Regions from separate parts of the Winslowiella toletana genome, predicted to be linked through region 2. Evidence: predicted binding sites of a transcription regulator. Region 2 holds the regulator's gene; each other region holds the start of a gene.
What was found. The regulator PurR, encoded in region 2, represses purine synthesis genes. The targets are predictions, from matches to a motif close to CANGCAAACGTTTGCNTG.

Region 1: a site for PurR is predicted at 3,121-3,138, ahead of RIN69_RS22000 (nucleobase:cation symporter-2 family protein). Genes of this name have one in related genera too.
Region 3: a site for PurR is predicted at 2,897-2,914, ahead of purT (formate-dependent phosphoribosylglycinamide formyltransferase). Genes of this name have one in related genera too.

What each region holds. Positions count from the first base shown of each region.
Region 1 covers NZ_CP134152.1:4,833,882-4,839,703, reverse strand. The annotation lists gene RIN69_RS22005 (AsmA family protein) at 1-1,539, opposite strand, end outside; gene RIN69_RS22000 (nucleobase:cation symporter-2 family protein) at 1,682-3,070, opposite strand; gene RIN69_RS21995 (SDR family oxidoreductase) at 3,256-3,921, shown strand; gene recG (ATP-dependent DNA helicase RecG) at 3,926-5,822, opposite strand, start outside.
Region 2 covers NZ_CP134152.1:2,272,158-2,277,979, forward strand. The annotation lists gene punC (purine nucleoside transporter PunC) at 218-1,426, opposite strand; gene punR (DNA-binding transcriptional activator PunR) at 1,545-2,453, shown strand; gene purR (HTH-type transcriptional repressor PurR) at 2,485-3,510, opposite strand; gene cydH (cytochrome bd-I oxidase subunit CydH) at 3,794-3,883, shown strand; gene ybiO (mechanosensitive channel protein) at 4,077-5,822, shown strand, end outside.
Region 3 covers NZ_CP134152.1:2,835,388-2,841,209, forward strand. The annotation lists gene RIN69_RS13225 (prolyl oligopeptidase family serine peptidase) at 1-1,152, opposite strand, end outside; gene RIN69_RS13230 (acetyltransferase) at 1,257-1,709, shown strand; gene RIN69_RS13235 (tellurite resistance TerB family protein) at 1,735-2,391, opposite strand; gene RIN69_RS13240 (YebG family protein) at 2,504-2,818, opposite strand; gene purT (formate-dependent phosphoribosylglycinamide formyltransferase) at 2,955-4,133, shown strand; gene RIN69_RS13250 (bifunctional 4-hydroxy-2-oxoglutarate aldolase/2-dehydro-3-deoxy-phosphogluconate aldolase) at 4,176-4,814, opposite strand; gene zwf (glucose-6-phosphate dehydrogenase) at 5,039-5,822, opposite strand, start outside.

The DNA of each region.
Region 1 (5,822 bases), 2.4 Mb from region 2:
TTTGCCTTCCAGCGGAACCGCTGGCCAGCCCCAGTTATGCAGCATATCCGTGGCAACCGAGCGCGCATTCAGAGTCAACGACAGCGCACGCGCTGGCTGCTGCGATACTGTGGCAGTGCCTTCCACCATACCTTCACCGGCAAAGGCGCTCATTTCAGTGACGTTAATCTGCTTATCATCGGCGGTTAACGCCAGTGAAGGGTGACGCACATCGCTGCGGTTAAAGGTGGCTTCTGCCGCATTAAGATTAAGTTTTCCGGACCAGACGCCCCATTGATGATTGCGCGCCAGCATCAGGTCACTGCCGTTGCCATCCAGCGAGGTCATCTGGAAAGGGAAGGCAGGATTGATATCAATAATCAGATTACGGCTGGCGGAAAGGCGATCAACCGTAACGCTACTTAACCAGTCGGGAAGCTGCTGCATCCAGCGGTCGCGCCAGTTGTCTGGCAAGGTATACTCCAGCCCGGCAATCACCAGTTCATCCAGCGCCAGCCGTTTCTGGCTGCGATCCCACTCGCCCTGCGTGCGGATTAAACCTTTTGCCCAGCGGGAGCTGAACTGGGAAATGCGGATGCCCTGCGGTGAAAATTCGAGGTTAGCAATCGGATCATCGAATTGCAGCTGACCATTGATAAAGCTGCTGGCGTTCATCGACAGCGAACCACCATTGCTCTCCCAGTCGCCGTCGCGCAGAGTCAGGTTTTTCAGCGACAGGCCGAGATCGGTAACCGCCCAGTCTGGCCCCTGCACCCGAGCATTGGTGATATCAACCCGCTCAAAATGCACCGAGGGCAGAGCGAGCAGCGGGGCGAGAAACGCAGTTAACGACTGGCTGGATTGCAGACGAATATCATTCAGCCGCAGATTGGCGATGCGCCAATTACCTTGCTCATCGCGCTCGGCGTTTCCGGTCATTGAACCGCGCGACAGGTCTGCACCGATATTGCTGAACACCAGACGCTTATTGTCGATGCGCCCCTGTAGTAAAACGTTATTACCGGTAACGCCATTGAGCGCCATCGAGCCGGCGCTCAGCTGGAAGCTGGTGGTATCGCCCAGCACATTACCGACTTTTGGCTGCCACGGCATTACGCCGCCGTTAACCCGCTCTGCGCTGACTGGCAGCACGCTATGTGGGCTGGCGATCGCCATATTGTTTAGCTGCAGACGGTTAGCCTGCATTGGCCATGCGACGCTGCTGTCGGAAACGTTCATGGTGCCATCGTTAAGCTCAACGCTATCAAAATGCAGCGGCTCGCTAAACTGGCGCAGCGCAAAGCCGAGATCTACGCGTTCGGCTACCAGTACCGCAGGCTGGCCATCATGGCCAAAGGTAACGTTATTCAGTATCAGATGCGAAGGCGAAGATAACTGATAATCAACTTTAGCCACAGACAAGTGATAGTCGGTACGATCGCTTATCCAGCGACTGGTCCAGTCAGCACCCCAACGGGTCTGCAGCAGTAAAAACAGTGTTATCAGCACTAACAGCACCAGTAACAGCAGCGTCAGAAAAAATTTTCCGATAAATTTCATCGCACCTTTCCCTATGAATTTCCGGTATCCGTTTGTTATGCCTGAATTACTCACCCAGCTCAACATCCTGGGTGTAAAGTCAGACAAACTCAATGAAAAGTCGATAAGAATTGTGGGCGAGGTCAGCCTCGCCCGGGCGGGGTTACTTCTCTTGCGGGAAAATCAGATTCAGCATAATGGCGGTAATACCGCCTGCGGCGATACCGGAAGAGAGCAGGGTTTTCAGCCAGTCAGGGGCGAATTGCAGAATCAGCGGTTGTTGCGAAACGCCAAGGCCCACTGCCAGAGATAAGGCAATAATCATTATCGCGCGGCGGTTTAACGGTTCGCGCGAAACGATGCGTATGCCGGATGCGGCGATGGTACCAAACATCACGATAGTCGCGCCGCCCAGTACCGGTTCCGGGATATGCTGCACGAAACCGCTCACCGCCGGAAACAGACCGAGTACGATCAGCATCAGTGCGACGACAAATCCGACATAGCGACTGGCGACGCCGGTAAGCTGGATTACACCGTTGTTCTGACCAAAGCAGGAGTTGGGGAAGGTATTAAACAGTGCCGAGACAAAGGAGTTGAGGCCATTTGCCAGCACGCCACCTTTCAGACGCTTCATATACAGCGGGCCGCTTACCGGCTGCTCGGACACATCGGAGGTAGCGGTAATATCGCCGATGGTTTCCAGCGAGGTCACCATAAACACCAGAATTAACGGAATCAGCAGATTCCAGTCAAAGCCGAGGCCGTAATAAAGCGGAGTCGGTATCGCCACCACCGGACTTTCGGTTGCCGCAATATTCTGCGGCAACATGCCGAGCGCCCAGGCCAGCAGATAGCCGACCGCCATGGCGATTACCAGTGAGGCGACGCGCAGATAAGCATTGCGCTGGCGATTCAGCAGGATAATAACCGCCAGCACCGCACCGGCCAGCAGCAGATTTTTAGGCGCGCCGAAAGTGTGATCGTTCATCGCGGCAAAGCCACCGCCGATAGACGTCAGGCCAACCTGAATCAGTGACAGGCCAATAATCATCACCACAATGCCGGATACCAGCGGCGTGATAATGCGTCTGGCGAGATGTAATACGCGTGACAGCAGCATCTCAGTGCAGGAGGCAACCATCAGAGTGCCAAACAGCGCTGCCATCATCGTCGGAACATCGGCTCCGCCATTTTTCAGCGTCAGCCCACCCATAATCAGCGGCGTAACAAAGTTAAAACTGGTGCCCTGAATTGACAGCAAGCCCGAGCCGACCGGCCCCCAGGTTTTGATCTGCAGAATCGACGCTACGCCAGAGGCAAACAGTGACATGCTGATAATGTGCTGAGTATCCTGCGCTGGTAATCCCAGAGCCTGACAAATCAGTAGTGCCGGAGTAATCACGGCGACAAACATCGCCAGCAGATGCTGACCGGCGGCAAACAGCGTTTGCGGCAGCGGCGGTCGGTCTTCCAGACGGTAAATCAGCTCACTTTTAGTGTTTGGTATTGGGTTACGATTCGCTGCAACAGCATCAGTATCGGCGGACATTTTCACGGTTCCCTGGCAACAAAGTGGCGATTTTAATCATCTGCGAGGCAAAAGCAATCGTTTGCCAATGCTGTGTTGATAATCAGCCAGAGAAACTACCGCACATCAGGCTTAATCTGACTGCCAGAATGGCACTACGCTTAAATCAGTCCGTGATATTGCGGGTAACAAAATATGAGGCAGCGATGAGTCAGGTTTTTATTATTGGAGCAACTGGCGGCGTGGGTCGCCGACTGAGAAAACAACTGAGTGCGTCTGGCCATCAGGTGACCGGGCTGCACCGTAAACCGGAGCAGGCCGCCGAGCTGGCGGAGGATAAGGTCAGGCCGGTTGAGCTTGATCTGCTGACCACGAATGCTGAGAGCCTCGCACAGGCAATGCAGGGCAGTGATGTGGTGGTGTTTTCCGCCGGTGCGGCCGGTGCAGGCGTTGAGTTAACCGACGGTATTGATGGTCGTGGCGCGCAGATCGCGGCAGAAGCGGCGCGTATCGCGGGTGTTAAACGCTTTATACTGGTTTCTGCGTTTCCGGATGCCGGACGCGGCAAACAGATTTCGCCCACTTTTGAGCACTATATGAAGGTTAAGCGCCAGGCGGATGTAATGCTGGCTGCGACCGATCTGGACTGGGTAATTTTACGTCCCGGCACTCTGACCAATGAAGCGGGCAGCGGTAAAGTGAATGTCGGGCTGGCTATCGCCTATGGTGAAATCCCGCGCGAAGATGTGGCGGCGGTATTACATAGCTTGGTCGAGCACCCTGAAGTGAAGCGAGTGATTATTGAGCTGACGGAAGGGCAGCAGCCGATCGACAGCGCAGTGCAGCAGATCGGCGCGTACAGCGGTCGCTAAACACTCAGGCGTTGGTATAACGCTCGGTTTCTGGCAGCCAGCGCTCAATCAACGCCTGTGCCTGTTGCGGATAATGCTGGTGGATATGGCGCGCCACGCGCTGAACTTCCGGGATCATCGCCTGATCGCGCAGCAGATCGGCGACTTTAAACTCGGCATTACCGGTCTGCCGGGTGCCGAGCATTTCACCAGGGCCACGGATTTCCAGGTCGCACTGAGCAATAACAAAGCCATCATTGCTGTCGCGCAGTACCTGCAAACGTTTCTGCGCGGTTTTACTCAGGGGCGCTTTATACAGCAGCACACAGTGTGATGCGACAGCGCCACGACCAACGCGGCCACGCAGCTGATGCAACTGCGCCAGACCCAGTCGTTCCGGGTTTTCAATAATCATCAGGCTGGCGTTCGGTACATCTACCCCCACTTCGATAACCGTGGTGGCAATCAGCAGCTGGATCTCGCCCTGTTTAAATGACTGCATTACTGCCTGTTTTTCCTGTGACTTCATGCGGCCATGTACCAGTCCAACATTGAGATCCGGCAGTGCAATTTTCAGCTCTTCCCAGCTCGCTTCGGCAGCCTGTGCTTCCAGCAATTCTGACTCTTCAATCAGTGTGCAGACCCAGTAAGCCTGCCGTCCTTCTTCACTACAGGCACTTTTTACCCGGGCGATAATATCGGCGCGACGGGTGTCGGGAATCGCCACGGTGGTTACCGGTGTACGTCCCGGCGGCAGCTCATCGATGGTTGAGGTATCGAGATCGGCATAGGCAGTCATCGCCAGGGTGCGTGGAATCGGCGTGGCGGTCATAATCAGCTGGTGAGGGTGGAAACCCTGTTCCTCGCCTTTTTCCCACAGCGCCAGACGCTGGTGGACGCCGAAGCGGTGCTGCTCATCAATGATCACCAGCGCCAGGCCATTAAACTGCACTTGCTCCTGGAAAATCGCATGGGTGCCGACAATCATCGAAACCTGGCCGCTGGCAATCGCTTCCTGCTGTGCCTGACGCGCTTTACCTTTCTGCTTACCTGCCAGCCAGCCGACTTCAATCCCTAAGGGAGCAAACCACTGGCGAAAATTATTGGCGTGCTGTTCTGCCAGCAGTTCGGTTGGCGCCATCAGCGCCACCTGCTTGCCATAAGCAATGACATTGAGAGCTGCCAGCGCGGCGACGAGAGTTTTGCCTGAACCGACATCCCCCTGGACCAGACGCATCATCGGATAGTCATGCGCAAGGTCACGTTCTATCTCTGCAACTACCCGTTGTTGTGCGCCGGTTGGTTTAAACGGCAATGCGGCCAGCAGCTTATCACTGAGCTCATGCCTGGCAGGCATTGGCAGCGCATGGTAGCGCTGGGCGCCGGCGCGTACCGCCAGCATACTGAGATTGTGCGCCAGCAGCTCTTCCATAATCAGCCGGCGCTGCGCCGGATGTTTACCGCTTTCCAGATCGGCCAGCGCCATATCCGGCGGAGGGCGGTGCAGCGTGCGCAACGCATTGGGCAGGCTAATCATGCCCTGGCTTAGATCGGGCGGCAGCAATTCTGCAATGGCGCAGGTTTCCAGCAGCGTTAACGCCTGCTCGGTAAGATTACGCAGCGTTGCCTGGCGTACGCCTTCAGTGGTGGAATAAACCGGCGTCAGCGTCTCCTGTAACTCGGTCACGCTGTTTTCACCCTGTACGCGATACTCAGGATGAATAATCTCGGCACCGCGCTGCCCGCGTTTTATCTCGCCGTAGGCGGTGACGCGCTTGCCCGCTGCCAGGCTATTTTTCATTCCGGCATTGAAGTTGAAGAAGCGCAGGGTGAGTACGCCGCTGCCGTCGCTAATCTGGCAGGTCAGCATCCGGCGGCGACCAAAACTGATATCGGTGTGCAGCACTTCACCTTCTACCGTG
Region 2 (5,822 bases):
CCAGTTTACGATCGTCGACCAGAGTCCTGCAGAGAAGCGTCACGAATGCCACGCCAGACAACACCACGACAACCCTGTCAGGTCCGGACCCTGTACAACGGAATGGGGGCCCGGTGAATAATGTTGATTTTTTGTTATAAATTAATGCCTCAGATGAGTATATGCTCACGTGAGGCAATATTCAATGCATTATTGTAAGCGTGCTAACTAAAAGTGATCAACCCTTTTGCGTCGCGGTATCTGCCGCTTTAACAGTATGATTTTCACTCAACTTACGCTGAAATTGTAGTGCGAATCCGATAAACGCCAGCACAACCGTCGACAACATAATCGCCGTGGTGGTCAGCAGCGGCTGAGAAATCAGCGCGGAGACCGCCATACTGGCGACAAAGCAGAGACCAAGTTGCAGCGTATTCTGTAATGCTGCGGCTTTGCCGGTAGCCTGCGGGAACGGCAGCAGCGCGTTCGCCACCACAATAGGATAAAGCGCGCCATTGGCCATGGCCATGCCACAGAAGGGAATCAACAGCGCGGTGAGCGTCACGTGACCCGACAGAGCAACGGCAAAAATTGCGCTGATACTGACGGCATAACCGAGCAGCAGCCACGGTAGCAGGGTACGACCTTCGACCCGTTGCAGCAGTGAGCGACAGCCAAAACCACCAATCAAAAATGCCAGCGTTTGCGGGATATAACTCAGACCAATATCCCCTGGCGTCAGGCCTAAATCAGACAGAATAAAGGGTGAGCCGGTTAGCCATGCGAAGAAGCTGGCAGAACAGGCGGCATACATCAGGACGTTACCGCTGTAAATGCGAGATTTCAGCAGCGACAAGAAGCCCACTTTGGGTTCATCAGCCGCTGACGCTGGCGTTCCGCTAGCTTTCAGGCGCAGGGTAGGAATCAGTAACCCCAGGGTGATCAGCAGCAGGGCGACGAAAATCGAGCGCCAGTCAAAGTGGTTCAGCAGCCAGGCACCCAGCAGGGGGGCCAGCGCCGGTGACAGCGCAACCAGCGGCATAATGGTGGCAAAAACACGGTTGGCCTGTGCACCACGGTAGCGATCGACCACCAGTGCCTGCCAGCTTACGGTGGCAGAACAGACGCCAATCGCCTGCACAAATCGCAGTACCAGCAGCATGGTGGCATTTTCTACCCACAGAATGCCGGCGCAGCCGACAGCAAACATACTCAGGCCGATTAACAGTACCGGCTTACGCCCGATACGATCGGAGAGTGGCCCCCAGAGCAACTGGGCGCAGGCAAAACCGGCCAGGAAAATACTCAGGCTGGCGCTGATGGCGCCGGGATGGGTCTGCAGATCTTGCTGCATTGCGCCAAACGCCGGAAGATACATATCGGTAGCAAGGAAACCCAGCATGCTCAGTACCGCCAGGTAAATAATAAATCCTTTTGATTTAATCATCAGTTAACTCTTTATTTTAGTGCAGGTGATTTTAACGCTGCAGAGTGTAATCGCGTGCGTTGTCGCTTGTGAAACGCTAATATTTGCACATTGCGTTCAAAAATTTTGCAGGCAAGCTATGTGGTCGGAACATTCTCTTGAAGTCGTTGATGCAGTAGCGCGTACCGGCAGCTTTACTGCCGCCGCCGCCGAGCTGCATCGTGTGCCCTCGGCGGTAAGTTATACCGTGCGTCAGCTGGAGGAGTGGCTGGCGGTTCCGCTGTTTCAGCGGCGTCATCGCGATGTGGTATTAACCGATGCGGGGAAAGTATTTATACAGGAAGGGCGCACTGTTATCAAAAAAATGCTTGCCACGCGCCGTCAGTGTCAGCAGGTCGCTAACGGCTGGCGCGGACAGCTGAGCATTGCAGTGGATCTGATTGTTAAACCCCAGCGCACCCGCCAGCTGGTGCTCGATTTTTATCGCCATTTCCCGGATATGGAGCTGCTGGTCTGGCATGAAGTGTTTAATGGCGTCTGGGATGCGCTGGTTGACGGGCGAGTCGATGTCGCGATTGGCGCTACCCAGGCGATCCCGGTCGGTGGTCGCTTTGGTTTCCGTGATATGGGCGCACTTAACTGGCGCTGCGTGGTCAGAGCCGACCATCCGCTGGCGCAGCAAGTGGGAAGCATTGATGATGATACAATTCGCCAGTGGCCGTCGCTGGTGCTGGAAGACACCTCGCGCAGCCTGCCAAAACGCATTACCTGGACACTGGACAACCAGCGAAGGCTGGTGGCACCGGACTGGGAATCGGCGTTTGATTGCCTGCTGGCAGGGTTATGCGTGGGTATGGTTCCCGGGCATTTTGCTGCGCCGCTGATTGCTGAAGGTTCGCTGGCCGAATTAACGCTACCGGCCGAATTCCCCGACAGCCCGTGCTGCGTCAGCTGGGCTGAGCAGAGTGCTTCACCGGCGCTGAGCTGGTTGCTGGAGTATCTGGGTACACCGGAGACCATGAATCAGGAGTGGCTTCGCGAAGGATAAACTGACCGGCCAACGGGTGGCCGGTAGCGGATTAACGACGGTAGTCGCGGAACGGACCGTCAGCCACCGAGCGGCGCTCGATTAATGAAGGATGTACTTCAATCGTCTGCGGCTCTTCGCGTTTACTGGTGATGCGATCCAGCAGCATATCAAATGCGGTTTCGCCGAGGCGCTCTTTCGGCTGATGGACGGTAGTCAGCGCTGGCGTGAAATAGCGCGCGTTGCGCACATTGTCATAACCGATCACCGAAATATCCTGCGGCACCCGCAGGCCCATTTCATCTGCTGCACAAATGGCGCCCATCGCCATAATATCGCCGCCGCAGAATACCGCGGTTGGCCGCTGTTTCTGCGATAAAATCTGCTGCATCGCGCGATATCCGGATTCCGGCTCAAAGTCGCCTTGCACAACCCACTCATCGCGCACGGCAATATTGGCCTCGGCCAGCGCTTTGAGAAAACCGGCATGGCGCCCACCGCCGGTGTTTCGCTCAAGTTGACCCGGGATCGCACCAATATCACGGTGACCACGCTCAATCAGATAGCGTCCCACCAGGTAACCGCCTTCAAAAGCATTATCCAGCACGGTATCGGTGAAATCGCCGCGTGATTCGCCCCAGTCCATCACCACCATCGGAATGTTGCGATTGTCTTCCAGCATCTTCAGCAGCTCGTCAGGATATTCCGAGCACATCACCAGCAGACCATCGACGCGCTTTTGCGCCATCATCGACAGATAAGCCTGCTGTTTTTGGAGATCATTATGAGCATTGCCGAGGATCAAGGTATAGCCCTTGGCAAAACAGCGCGTTTCAACTGCTTCAATAATTTCAGCAAAATAGGGCGCTTCACTGGAAGTCGCCAGCAAACCAATCGATTTGGTATGGTTCACTTTCAGGCTGCGCGCAACGGCGCTGGGCGAATAGTGCAGCTCTTTGATGGCGGCCCAAACGGCTTCGCGGGTCTCTTCAGCCACGAAGCGGGTTTTATTGATGACATGAGAAACGGTGGTGGTAGAAACACCGGCGCGTTTCGCCACATCTTTAATTGTTGCCATTAAAATGGTACTCCTGCGCTTATCTTAAAGGATTGATAAGCATCATGTTAAACGTTTGCGTATGCTTCGCGTTTTCTGGCGCGATCGGTTTCATTGTTGCAATCTGAGTGACGTCGGGCAGGAGATTGACGTCAGGAAACACGGCAAGTGACGCGGTGTTGCAGTTGTTGCGCAACGGAAAAACAGAATTCTATCAAGGCTGTGAGCAGAAAACGAGATTTTTACCTGTTTATATGGGAAAATAGTGAGAGTTATTAATTGTAAGGTCTTTAAGGAGTGAAGTATGGACACCAATCTGAAGTTTTCTCTGCTGACCACCGTCGGCGCGCTGCTGGTAATTATTGCCTTCAGTTTCACCGCGGTAATGAATTGATAAACATCGGTTAATCTTCAGGATTAACCCTTTTAAAACGTCTGATGAATTCCCTCAGACGTTTTTTTTTGCGCAAATTGGCTATTTAATGGTCATGCGCACGCGGAGTTAAACAGCGCCTGCATGCTGCAATATGCTCAGTGGCGGGATTGTTATGCGCCGCTGACGGTCTGTTACTCACTTGATTGTGCTAATGAAATTATTCGAGAATACCATGTCATCAACTATCTGCTGTCGGGCGCCAGGGCGAGCGCACCCGTCGGGATTTTTTCCCTTCATCGCCGTATTATTGCTGCTGTTAATCAGCGTTATCTCACCGGTTGCTGTTGCGCAACCCGCGCCTGCTGCCGATACCGCGCAGCAAACTGAGCAGGATATTCCTTACGCCGCGCTGGCGGGCATCCTTAAAGATGAAAAGGCGCGTGATGCATTAATTGATCAGTTACAGCGCGCCGCGGAAGCGCAGTCTAAAACTCAGGCGGCGGATGCTGTGCCGCAAGTTGCCGCACCCAGCGGTGCGACCAGCTTAAGCGACAGCGTCAGCCAGTTTGCGCAACAGACGTTACAGGCGCTGAGTCAGCGGGTGAACGCCTTGCAGAAAGTGGTCGAATCCGGGCCGCAGCGCACGTTTGATCCCAGTGCATTTTTCCACGCCCTCGGCTATTTTTTGCTGATGGTGGTGGTGACTTTTGCCATATTCCATCTGATTCGCCGGCTGGTGGGCCCGCTGTACAATCGAATTGGCAGCTGGGGTCGTAACGCCAAGGATCACGGTGGACCGTGGTACAAATTACCGGCCGCCATTCTCGGCGCGTTTATCATCGATCTGTTAGTACTGATGCTGGTGCTGGCAGGTGGCAAACTGTTTTCTCACCAGTTCAACAACGGCAGTGCGGTGATCGCTCATCAACAGTCGCTGTTCCTCGGTGCTTTTGCGGTAATAGAGTTCTTTAAAGCGGTTCTGCGGCTGATTTTCGCGCCCGGTTTCGCTTATCTGCGCCCGTTCCCGTTCAGTGATGCCACCGCGCGCTACTGGAATCAGCGTCTTGCCTGGCTGAGTGGTTTAATCGGTTATGGCCTGATGGTGGTGGTGCCGGTGGTGGCGACGCAAATCAGTTATCAGGCAGCCGCGGCGGTCAATCTGGTTGTAATGCTGGCGCTGACGGTCTATGCACTGACTCTGATTATGCGTAACCGTAAATCGATCCATAACCAAATCGATTTGCTGGCAGAACGGTCAATGGCGTTTTTCAGTGTGATACTCCGCGGCTTTGGCCACATCTGGCACCTGCTGGCGATTGCCTATTTCCTGATGCTGTTTTTCCTCTCGCAGTTTGATTTCGGCAACAGCCTGAGCTTTATGATGGGTGCCACGGTGAAGAGCCTGCTGGTCATTGGGCTTGGCGCACTGCTGTCCGGTATGATGACGCGCTGGATCGCCCGGCGGATTTCACTGCCGGATCAAATGAATCTGCGTTATCCGATGCTGGAACGCCGTATCAACTCTTATATACCCAACGGGCTGAAAATTCTGCGCGTAATGGTGGTGCTGGCGGTATCACTGTTCCTGCTGGATGCCTGGCATCTGTTTAATTTGCAACAGTGGGCCAGCAGCGAGACCGGCGGTAAAGTTATCGGCGGCCTGTTACATATTCTGCTTATTCTGCTGATCGCCACCTTTAGCTGGACGATTCTGGCCAGTATTATTGAGCATCGCCTGGTACTGGAGATGAGTAACGGCACTCGTCCCAGCGCGCGCGAACGCACGCTGCTGACGCTGTTTCGCAACGTGCTGGCGATTGTTATCAGCACCATCACCATTATGATCGTGCTGTCGCAGGTAGGCATCAATATCGCGCCGCTGTTGGCCGGTGCCGGTGCGCTCGGACTGGCAATCAGTTTCGGTGCACAGACGTTAGTGAAAGATGTGATTACCGGC
Region 3 (5,822 bases), 560 kb from region 2:
GGTCATCGATGAATAGCCGTAGCGCAGCTTGCTGCTCTCCGGTGTCGGATTATAAGAGAGCCAGGTGACGTAAGCCGGATCGTCAAACGCAATGCCAATTGCCTCTCCATTTTGCCAGTTTATTTGCCGCAGACTGGTCAGGCCCCGCTGGCGCTCCTCCACGACCAGCCAGTCACGGAACAGCTGAAAGTCTTCCAGCACGATATTATCGCGCGCGGCCACCAGCGTTTCCCAGCGGGTGACGTCGCTAAAGTCGGTGCGATAGAGGCCAAAGTTCTTGCCCTCACGGTTTGAACGTACATAGAGATGGCCGTCGTAGTGATCAAGGGAATATTCATGATCTTTAACGCGCGGGCAGAATATCTGCGGTTTGGCTTCGGCATCGTCGGCATCGAGCAGCAGGATTTCACTGGTGGTACTGCTGTTCAGCGCAATAACAATAAACTGCTCTGACGTCGTTTTATGCACGCTAACGTAGAAGGTGTCATCCAGCTCTTCATACACCAACTGGTCAGCACTCTGCGGCTCGCCGAGGGTATGACGCCACACCTGCCACGGCAGTAGCGTGGTTTCATCTTTCAGCACGTAATAGAAAGTTCGGGAGTCATTCGCCCAGGCAAAGCTGGATGAGACATTTTGCAATACTTCCGGATACCAGCTATCGCGGGTGAGATTACAAAAGCGAATGCCATACTGACGACGAGACAGAAAATCTTCCGCCAGCGCCATAATCTGATTATTGGGGCTGATATCCAGTGCCCCCGTGGTATAGAACTCGCTGTGTGTTGCGCGCTGGTTGGCATCCAGCAGCGTATCCCACTGTTCTGGCGTGGTGGTTTCGGCAAGCTGGCGCGTATAAATCGGATATTCATTGCCGGATTCATAGCGACGCTGATAACGATAGCCATTTTTCACGTAGGGCACGGAATGGTCCTGCTGCGGAATGCGATCGATCATTTCCTTCAGCACCTGTTCCTGCAACGCTTGTTGCGAGGACATTACACGCTGACTATAGTCGTTTTCCTCCCGCAAATATTCGAGCACCGCCGGATCTGCGCGCCGATCGTCGCGCAGCCAGTAATAGTCATCCTGGCGCGTTTCGCCATGCAGAGTCATTACGTGAGGAATTTTCTTTGCGGTTGGAGCAGTCATAATCCGTTTACACCCTTGAGTCAGTTGAGCTAAGGGTGGCATCTGGCGTTGTGATTGCCAAGCGGTAAAGGTAAATTAAACAAGCAAGTAATAAGGAAATCCCCATGATTCGCCCGGCTTACCCCTCTGAATACACAGTACTGACCGAACTCTGGCAGCGCTCAGTGAGCGCAACCCATGACTTTCTCTCTGTACAGGAGATCGCACGCCTGAAGATTTGCGTTGAAAATGAGTATCTTCCCAACGTTAACACCTATGTGTGGCTGGATAACAACCGGCGGCCGGGTGGATTTATTGGCGTAGTGGAACAGCGGATTGAAATGCTGTTTATTGATCCCGATCTACGTGGTCAGGGCATCGGCAGGCAGCTGGTCAATTTTGCTGTTGGCCAGCTAGCCGCCCGCGAGCTGGACGTTAACCAACAGAACCCGCAGGCGACCGGATTTTATCTGAGTATGGGATTTGAGATAACCGGACGCTCAGCACTGGATGCTCAGGGAAAACCCTATCCTTTACTGCATATGCGCCTGCCAGAGAGTGAGAACAGGCCAGATTAGCGGCCGGACTTGTCCGGCCTGACAATCAGGCAGTGAGTTTATTCTTCTCTTCGCGGATATCGTTTTCAATGCCATCCCGGACATCTTGCGGGATTTTCAGCGCGTCGCCCAGCGCCTGCAAATAGCTGCGCTCCATAAAATGGTCAACATCAATTACCGCATTACTCAGGAAGTAAAGTTCCAGCGCTTCTTCTTCATTGCGGATGTCATGAGCCAGCAGTTGCGGGTCGAGTGGTTGCTCGATAGCTTGTTGGATAAGCTTTTCGCCCTGCGAACCAATGCCTAACTGATGCACATTTTGTTCAATTGACTGACGTTCCTGCGCATCGATATGCCCGTCACTTTTCGCGGCAAACACCAGCGCTGTGATTAAGCGTGCCGCACGGGAATCAACCGGCGTTTCACTCTGGCCGAATTGTGGTTCATCGCGGTGGGTTTCACTGACGCGCTGTTTGTATTTGTTCCATAACACGGCACCTACCGCCGCGCCACCGCCGATAATCAACGCGTTTTTACCGTATTTGGTCAGCAGGCTACGCGACGACTTGTTGGCGATCAGCAACCCCGCAAGACCGCCGAGCGCACCTGGCGCCAGCATTTTACTCAGCCCTTCGCCGCCGCTTTTACTGCCGCTTTTGCTGTTACCCAGTACCGACTGAATTTGTTGTAGCCAGTTATTCATCTTATTTCCTTTAAAAGAACCGATGAACTTCAGAGTAGAACAACATGCGTCAAGAAGCGTAAGCAGAAGAAAAGTCGGGAAAACATCGGATCGCCTGAATGCGACCCGACGATTACGCCACTTTTACCGCACGCACCGGCTTACTTTTACCCTGCTCTGCCTCGTCATCAGACGCGACGGCGGCGCTGCTTTTTGGCAATTTACTGGTGCGCAGGATGTGGTTTACCGCATCTTTATTTTCTGCCAGATGCATGCCCAGCGCTTCTTGCTGCGCTTCATCCAGCTCAATACCGCTTGTCATCAGCCAGTCAGTGAAAACTTCTGCCATATCAAGCATTTTGTCATAAGCATCCGCTTCTTTTTTACTGGCAAACGTCATCTTTTCCTCACCTTTTCTGACAACGACATATTTTACTTCGATAGCCATGATTTTCGCCCATTTAACTGTATTTATATCCAGTATAGCAGCAGCTTTTTTTGCGATCAAGCCGGCGAAGCAGATGTGCACGCAATCGTTTTCGTTTATACTGCGCGCGATTTTTTCATCTCTTCAGGTAGGTATTATGTCGACTCTTGGAACCGCGCTGCGCCCTGCCGCAACTCGCGTGATGCTTTTAGGTTCAGGTGAACTGGGTAAAGAAGTGGCGATCGAATGTCAGCGTTTAGGCGTTGAAGTAATTGCTGTAGATCGCTATGCCGATGCACCCGCGATGCATGTGGCTCATCGCAGCCATGTGATCAACATGCTGGATGGCGAAGCGCTGAAGGCACTGGTTGCGAAAGAGCGTCCTGATTATATCGTGCCGGAAATCGAGGCCATTGCCACCGATATGCTGATCGAGCTGGAAAAACAGGGTCAGCGCGTAGTACCGACTGCCCGTGCCGCCCGCCTGACGATGAATCGCGAAGGTATCCGTCGTCTGGCCGCTGAGGAGCTGGCGCTGCCAACCTCCAGCTACCGCTTTGCCGACAGCAAAACCGCTTTCCTGCAAGCCACCGAGGAAATTGGCTTCCCGTGCATCATTAAGCCGGTGATGAGCTCATCCGGCAAAGGCCAGAGCTTTATCCGTACAGCTTCACAGCTCGATCAGGCATGGGACTACGCGCAGCAAGGTGGCCGCGCCGGAGCAGGCCGGGTGATCGTTGAAGGCGTGGTGAATTTCGATTTCGAAATTACTCTGTTGACCATCAGTGCCGTCGACGGCATCCACTTCTGCGCACCAATTGGTCATCGCCAGCAGGATGGCGATTATCGTGAATCCTGGCAGCCGCAGCAGATGAGCGAGCTGGCGCTTAAGCGCGCCGAAGAGATTGCGGAGAAAGTGGTCAGCGCCTTAGGAGGTCATGGACTGTTTGGCGTCGAACTGTTTGTCTGTGGCGACGAGGTGGTGTTCAGCGAAGTGTCACCGCGTCCGCATGATACCGGTATGGTAACGCTGATTTCACAGGATCTGTCTGAGTTCGCGCTGCACGTGCGCGCTTTCCTCGGCTTACCGGTTGGCGGAATCCGCCAGTATGGCGCGGCGGCCTCAGCGGTAATTTTGCCGCAGTTGGACAGCGATAACCTGCAGTTTAGCGGCGTGCCGGCAGTGCTGGGTGCTGGTCTGCAGCTGCGTCTGTTTGGTAAGCCGGAGATTCGCGGTCAGCGCCGCTTAGGCGTTGCGCTGGCAACCGGAGACAATATTGATCAAGCCGTCGAGCGCGCGATTGCCTGCGCAGCGGGCGTGAAAGTCAGCGGCTAACATTGCAGGGGCGTAGTTAAAACGCCCCTGCACTTTCAGCGCTTAACGTGCGCCCGCCACCGCTTCACGCGCCAGATCGGTAATTCGCTGATAATCTCCGGCTTCCAGCGCATCCGCGGGCACCAGCCAGGAACCGCCAATACAGAGCACGCTTTTCAGCGCCAGATAGTCACGGTAGTTGTTCGGCGTAATGCCGCCGGTCGGGCAGAAACGCACCTGAGGGAATGGACCGCCAATTGCCTGCAGCGCTTTCACGCCGCCGTTGGCTTCCGCCGGAAAGAATTTGAACTCGCGCAACCCGTATTCCAGACCGGTCATCAGCTCTGACACCGTGCTGATACCCGGAATCAATGGAATCGGGCCTTCAACCGCCGCTTTAACCAGTGACTCAGTCAGTCCGGGACTGATGACAAATTGCGCCCCCGCTTCCGTCACTTCCGCCAGCTGCTGAGTATTCAGCACGGTACCTGCGCCGACAATCGCCTCCGGCACCTGCTGGATTATCGCACGCAGCGCGTCCATCGCCACCGGCGTGCGCAGCGTCACTTCCAGCACGCGAACCCCGCCCGCAACCAGCGCTTTCGCCATCGGAACAGCATGTTCCAGTTTATTGACGACGATAACCGGAACTACCGGTCCGGTTGTCAAAATCTGTTCAGCGCTCGTCTTCCAGTTCTTCATCAGTGTCGTTCTCCGGTCGAGCCTGCTGCCTTTTCCGGTGGCGACAGCGGGCGAAAGTGACGCGCATCCGGCGTCAGGAAAGTGATAGCGCATCTACCATACATGATTTAGCTGAACGGCGTCCATGCCATCAGGTGATTTTTAAAACTGCGGTTCATTTTTTCAAATCCCCGACAACACCGACAAAAAAACCCGCCGAAGCGGGTTTGATTATTAACGATTAATTACTCGAACTCATTCCAGGAGCGGCCATCACGGGTAATCATCGCTACGGAGGCGACGGGGCCCCAGGTACCTGCCTGATAAGGCTTAGGCGCTTCGTTATCCGCAGCCCAGGCATCCATGATGGAGTCAACCCACTTCCACGCCTCTTCCACTTCATCGCGGCGCACAAACAGCGCCTGGATGCCGCGCATGGTTTCCAGCAGCAAACGCTCATAAGCATCGGCCAGATGCGACTGGTTAAAGGTTTCGGAGTAGCTTAGATCCAGCTTGGTGGTTTGCAGGTTATGTTTATGATCGAGACCCGGCACTTTATTCAGAATCTGAATATCCACGCCTTCATCTGGCTGCAAGCGGATAGTCAGTTTATTCTGCGGCAGCTCTTGCCAGGACTCTTTAAACAGGTTCAGCGCCGGGTTCTTGAAGTAGACCACCACTTCAGAACATTTGGTTGGCAGACGTTTACCGGTACGCAGGTAGAACGGCACACCCGCCCAGCGCCAGTCATCAATATCCACCCGGATCGAGACAAAAGATTCGGTATGGCTGGATTTGTTTGCGCCCTCTTCTTCGAGGTAGCCCGGCACTTTTTTGCCCTGCACAAAACCAGCGGTGTACTGACCACGCACGGTTTTTTCACGCACGTTAGTGTGGTCGATACGGCGCAGCGAGCGCAGCACTTTAACTTTTTCGTCGCGGATTCGGTCAGCAGAGAGGTCTGCCGGTGGCGACATGGCAATCATGGTCAGAATCTGCAGCAGGTGGTTCTGAATCATATCGCGCATC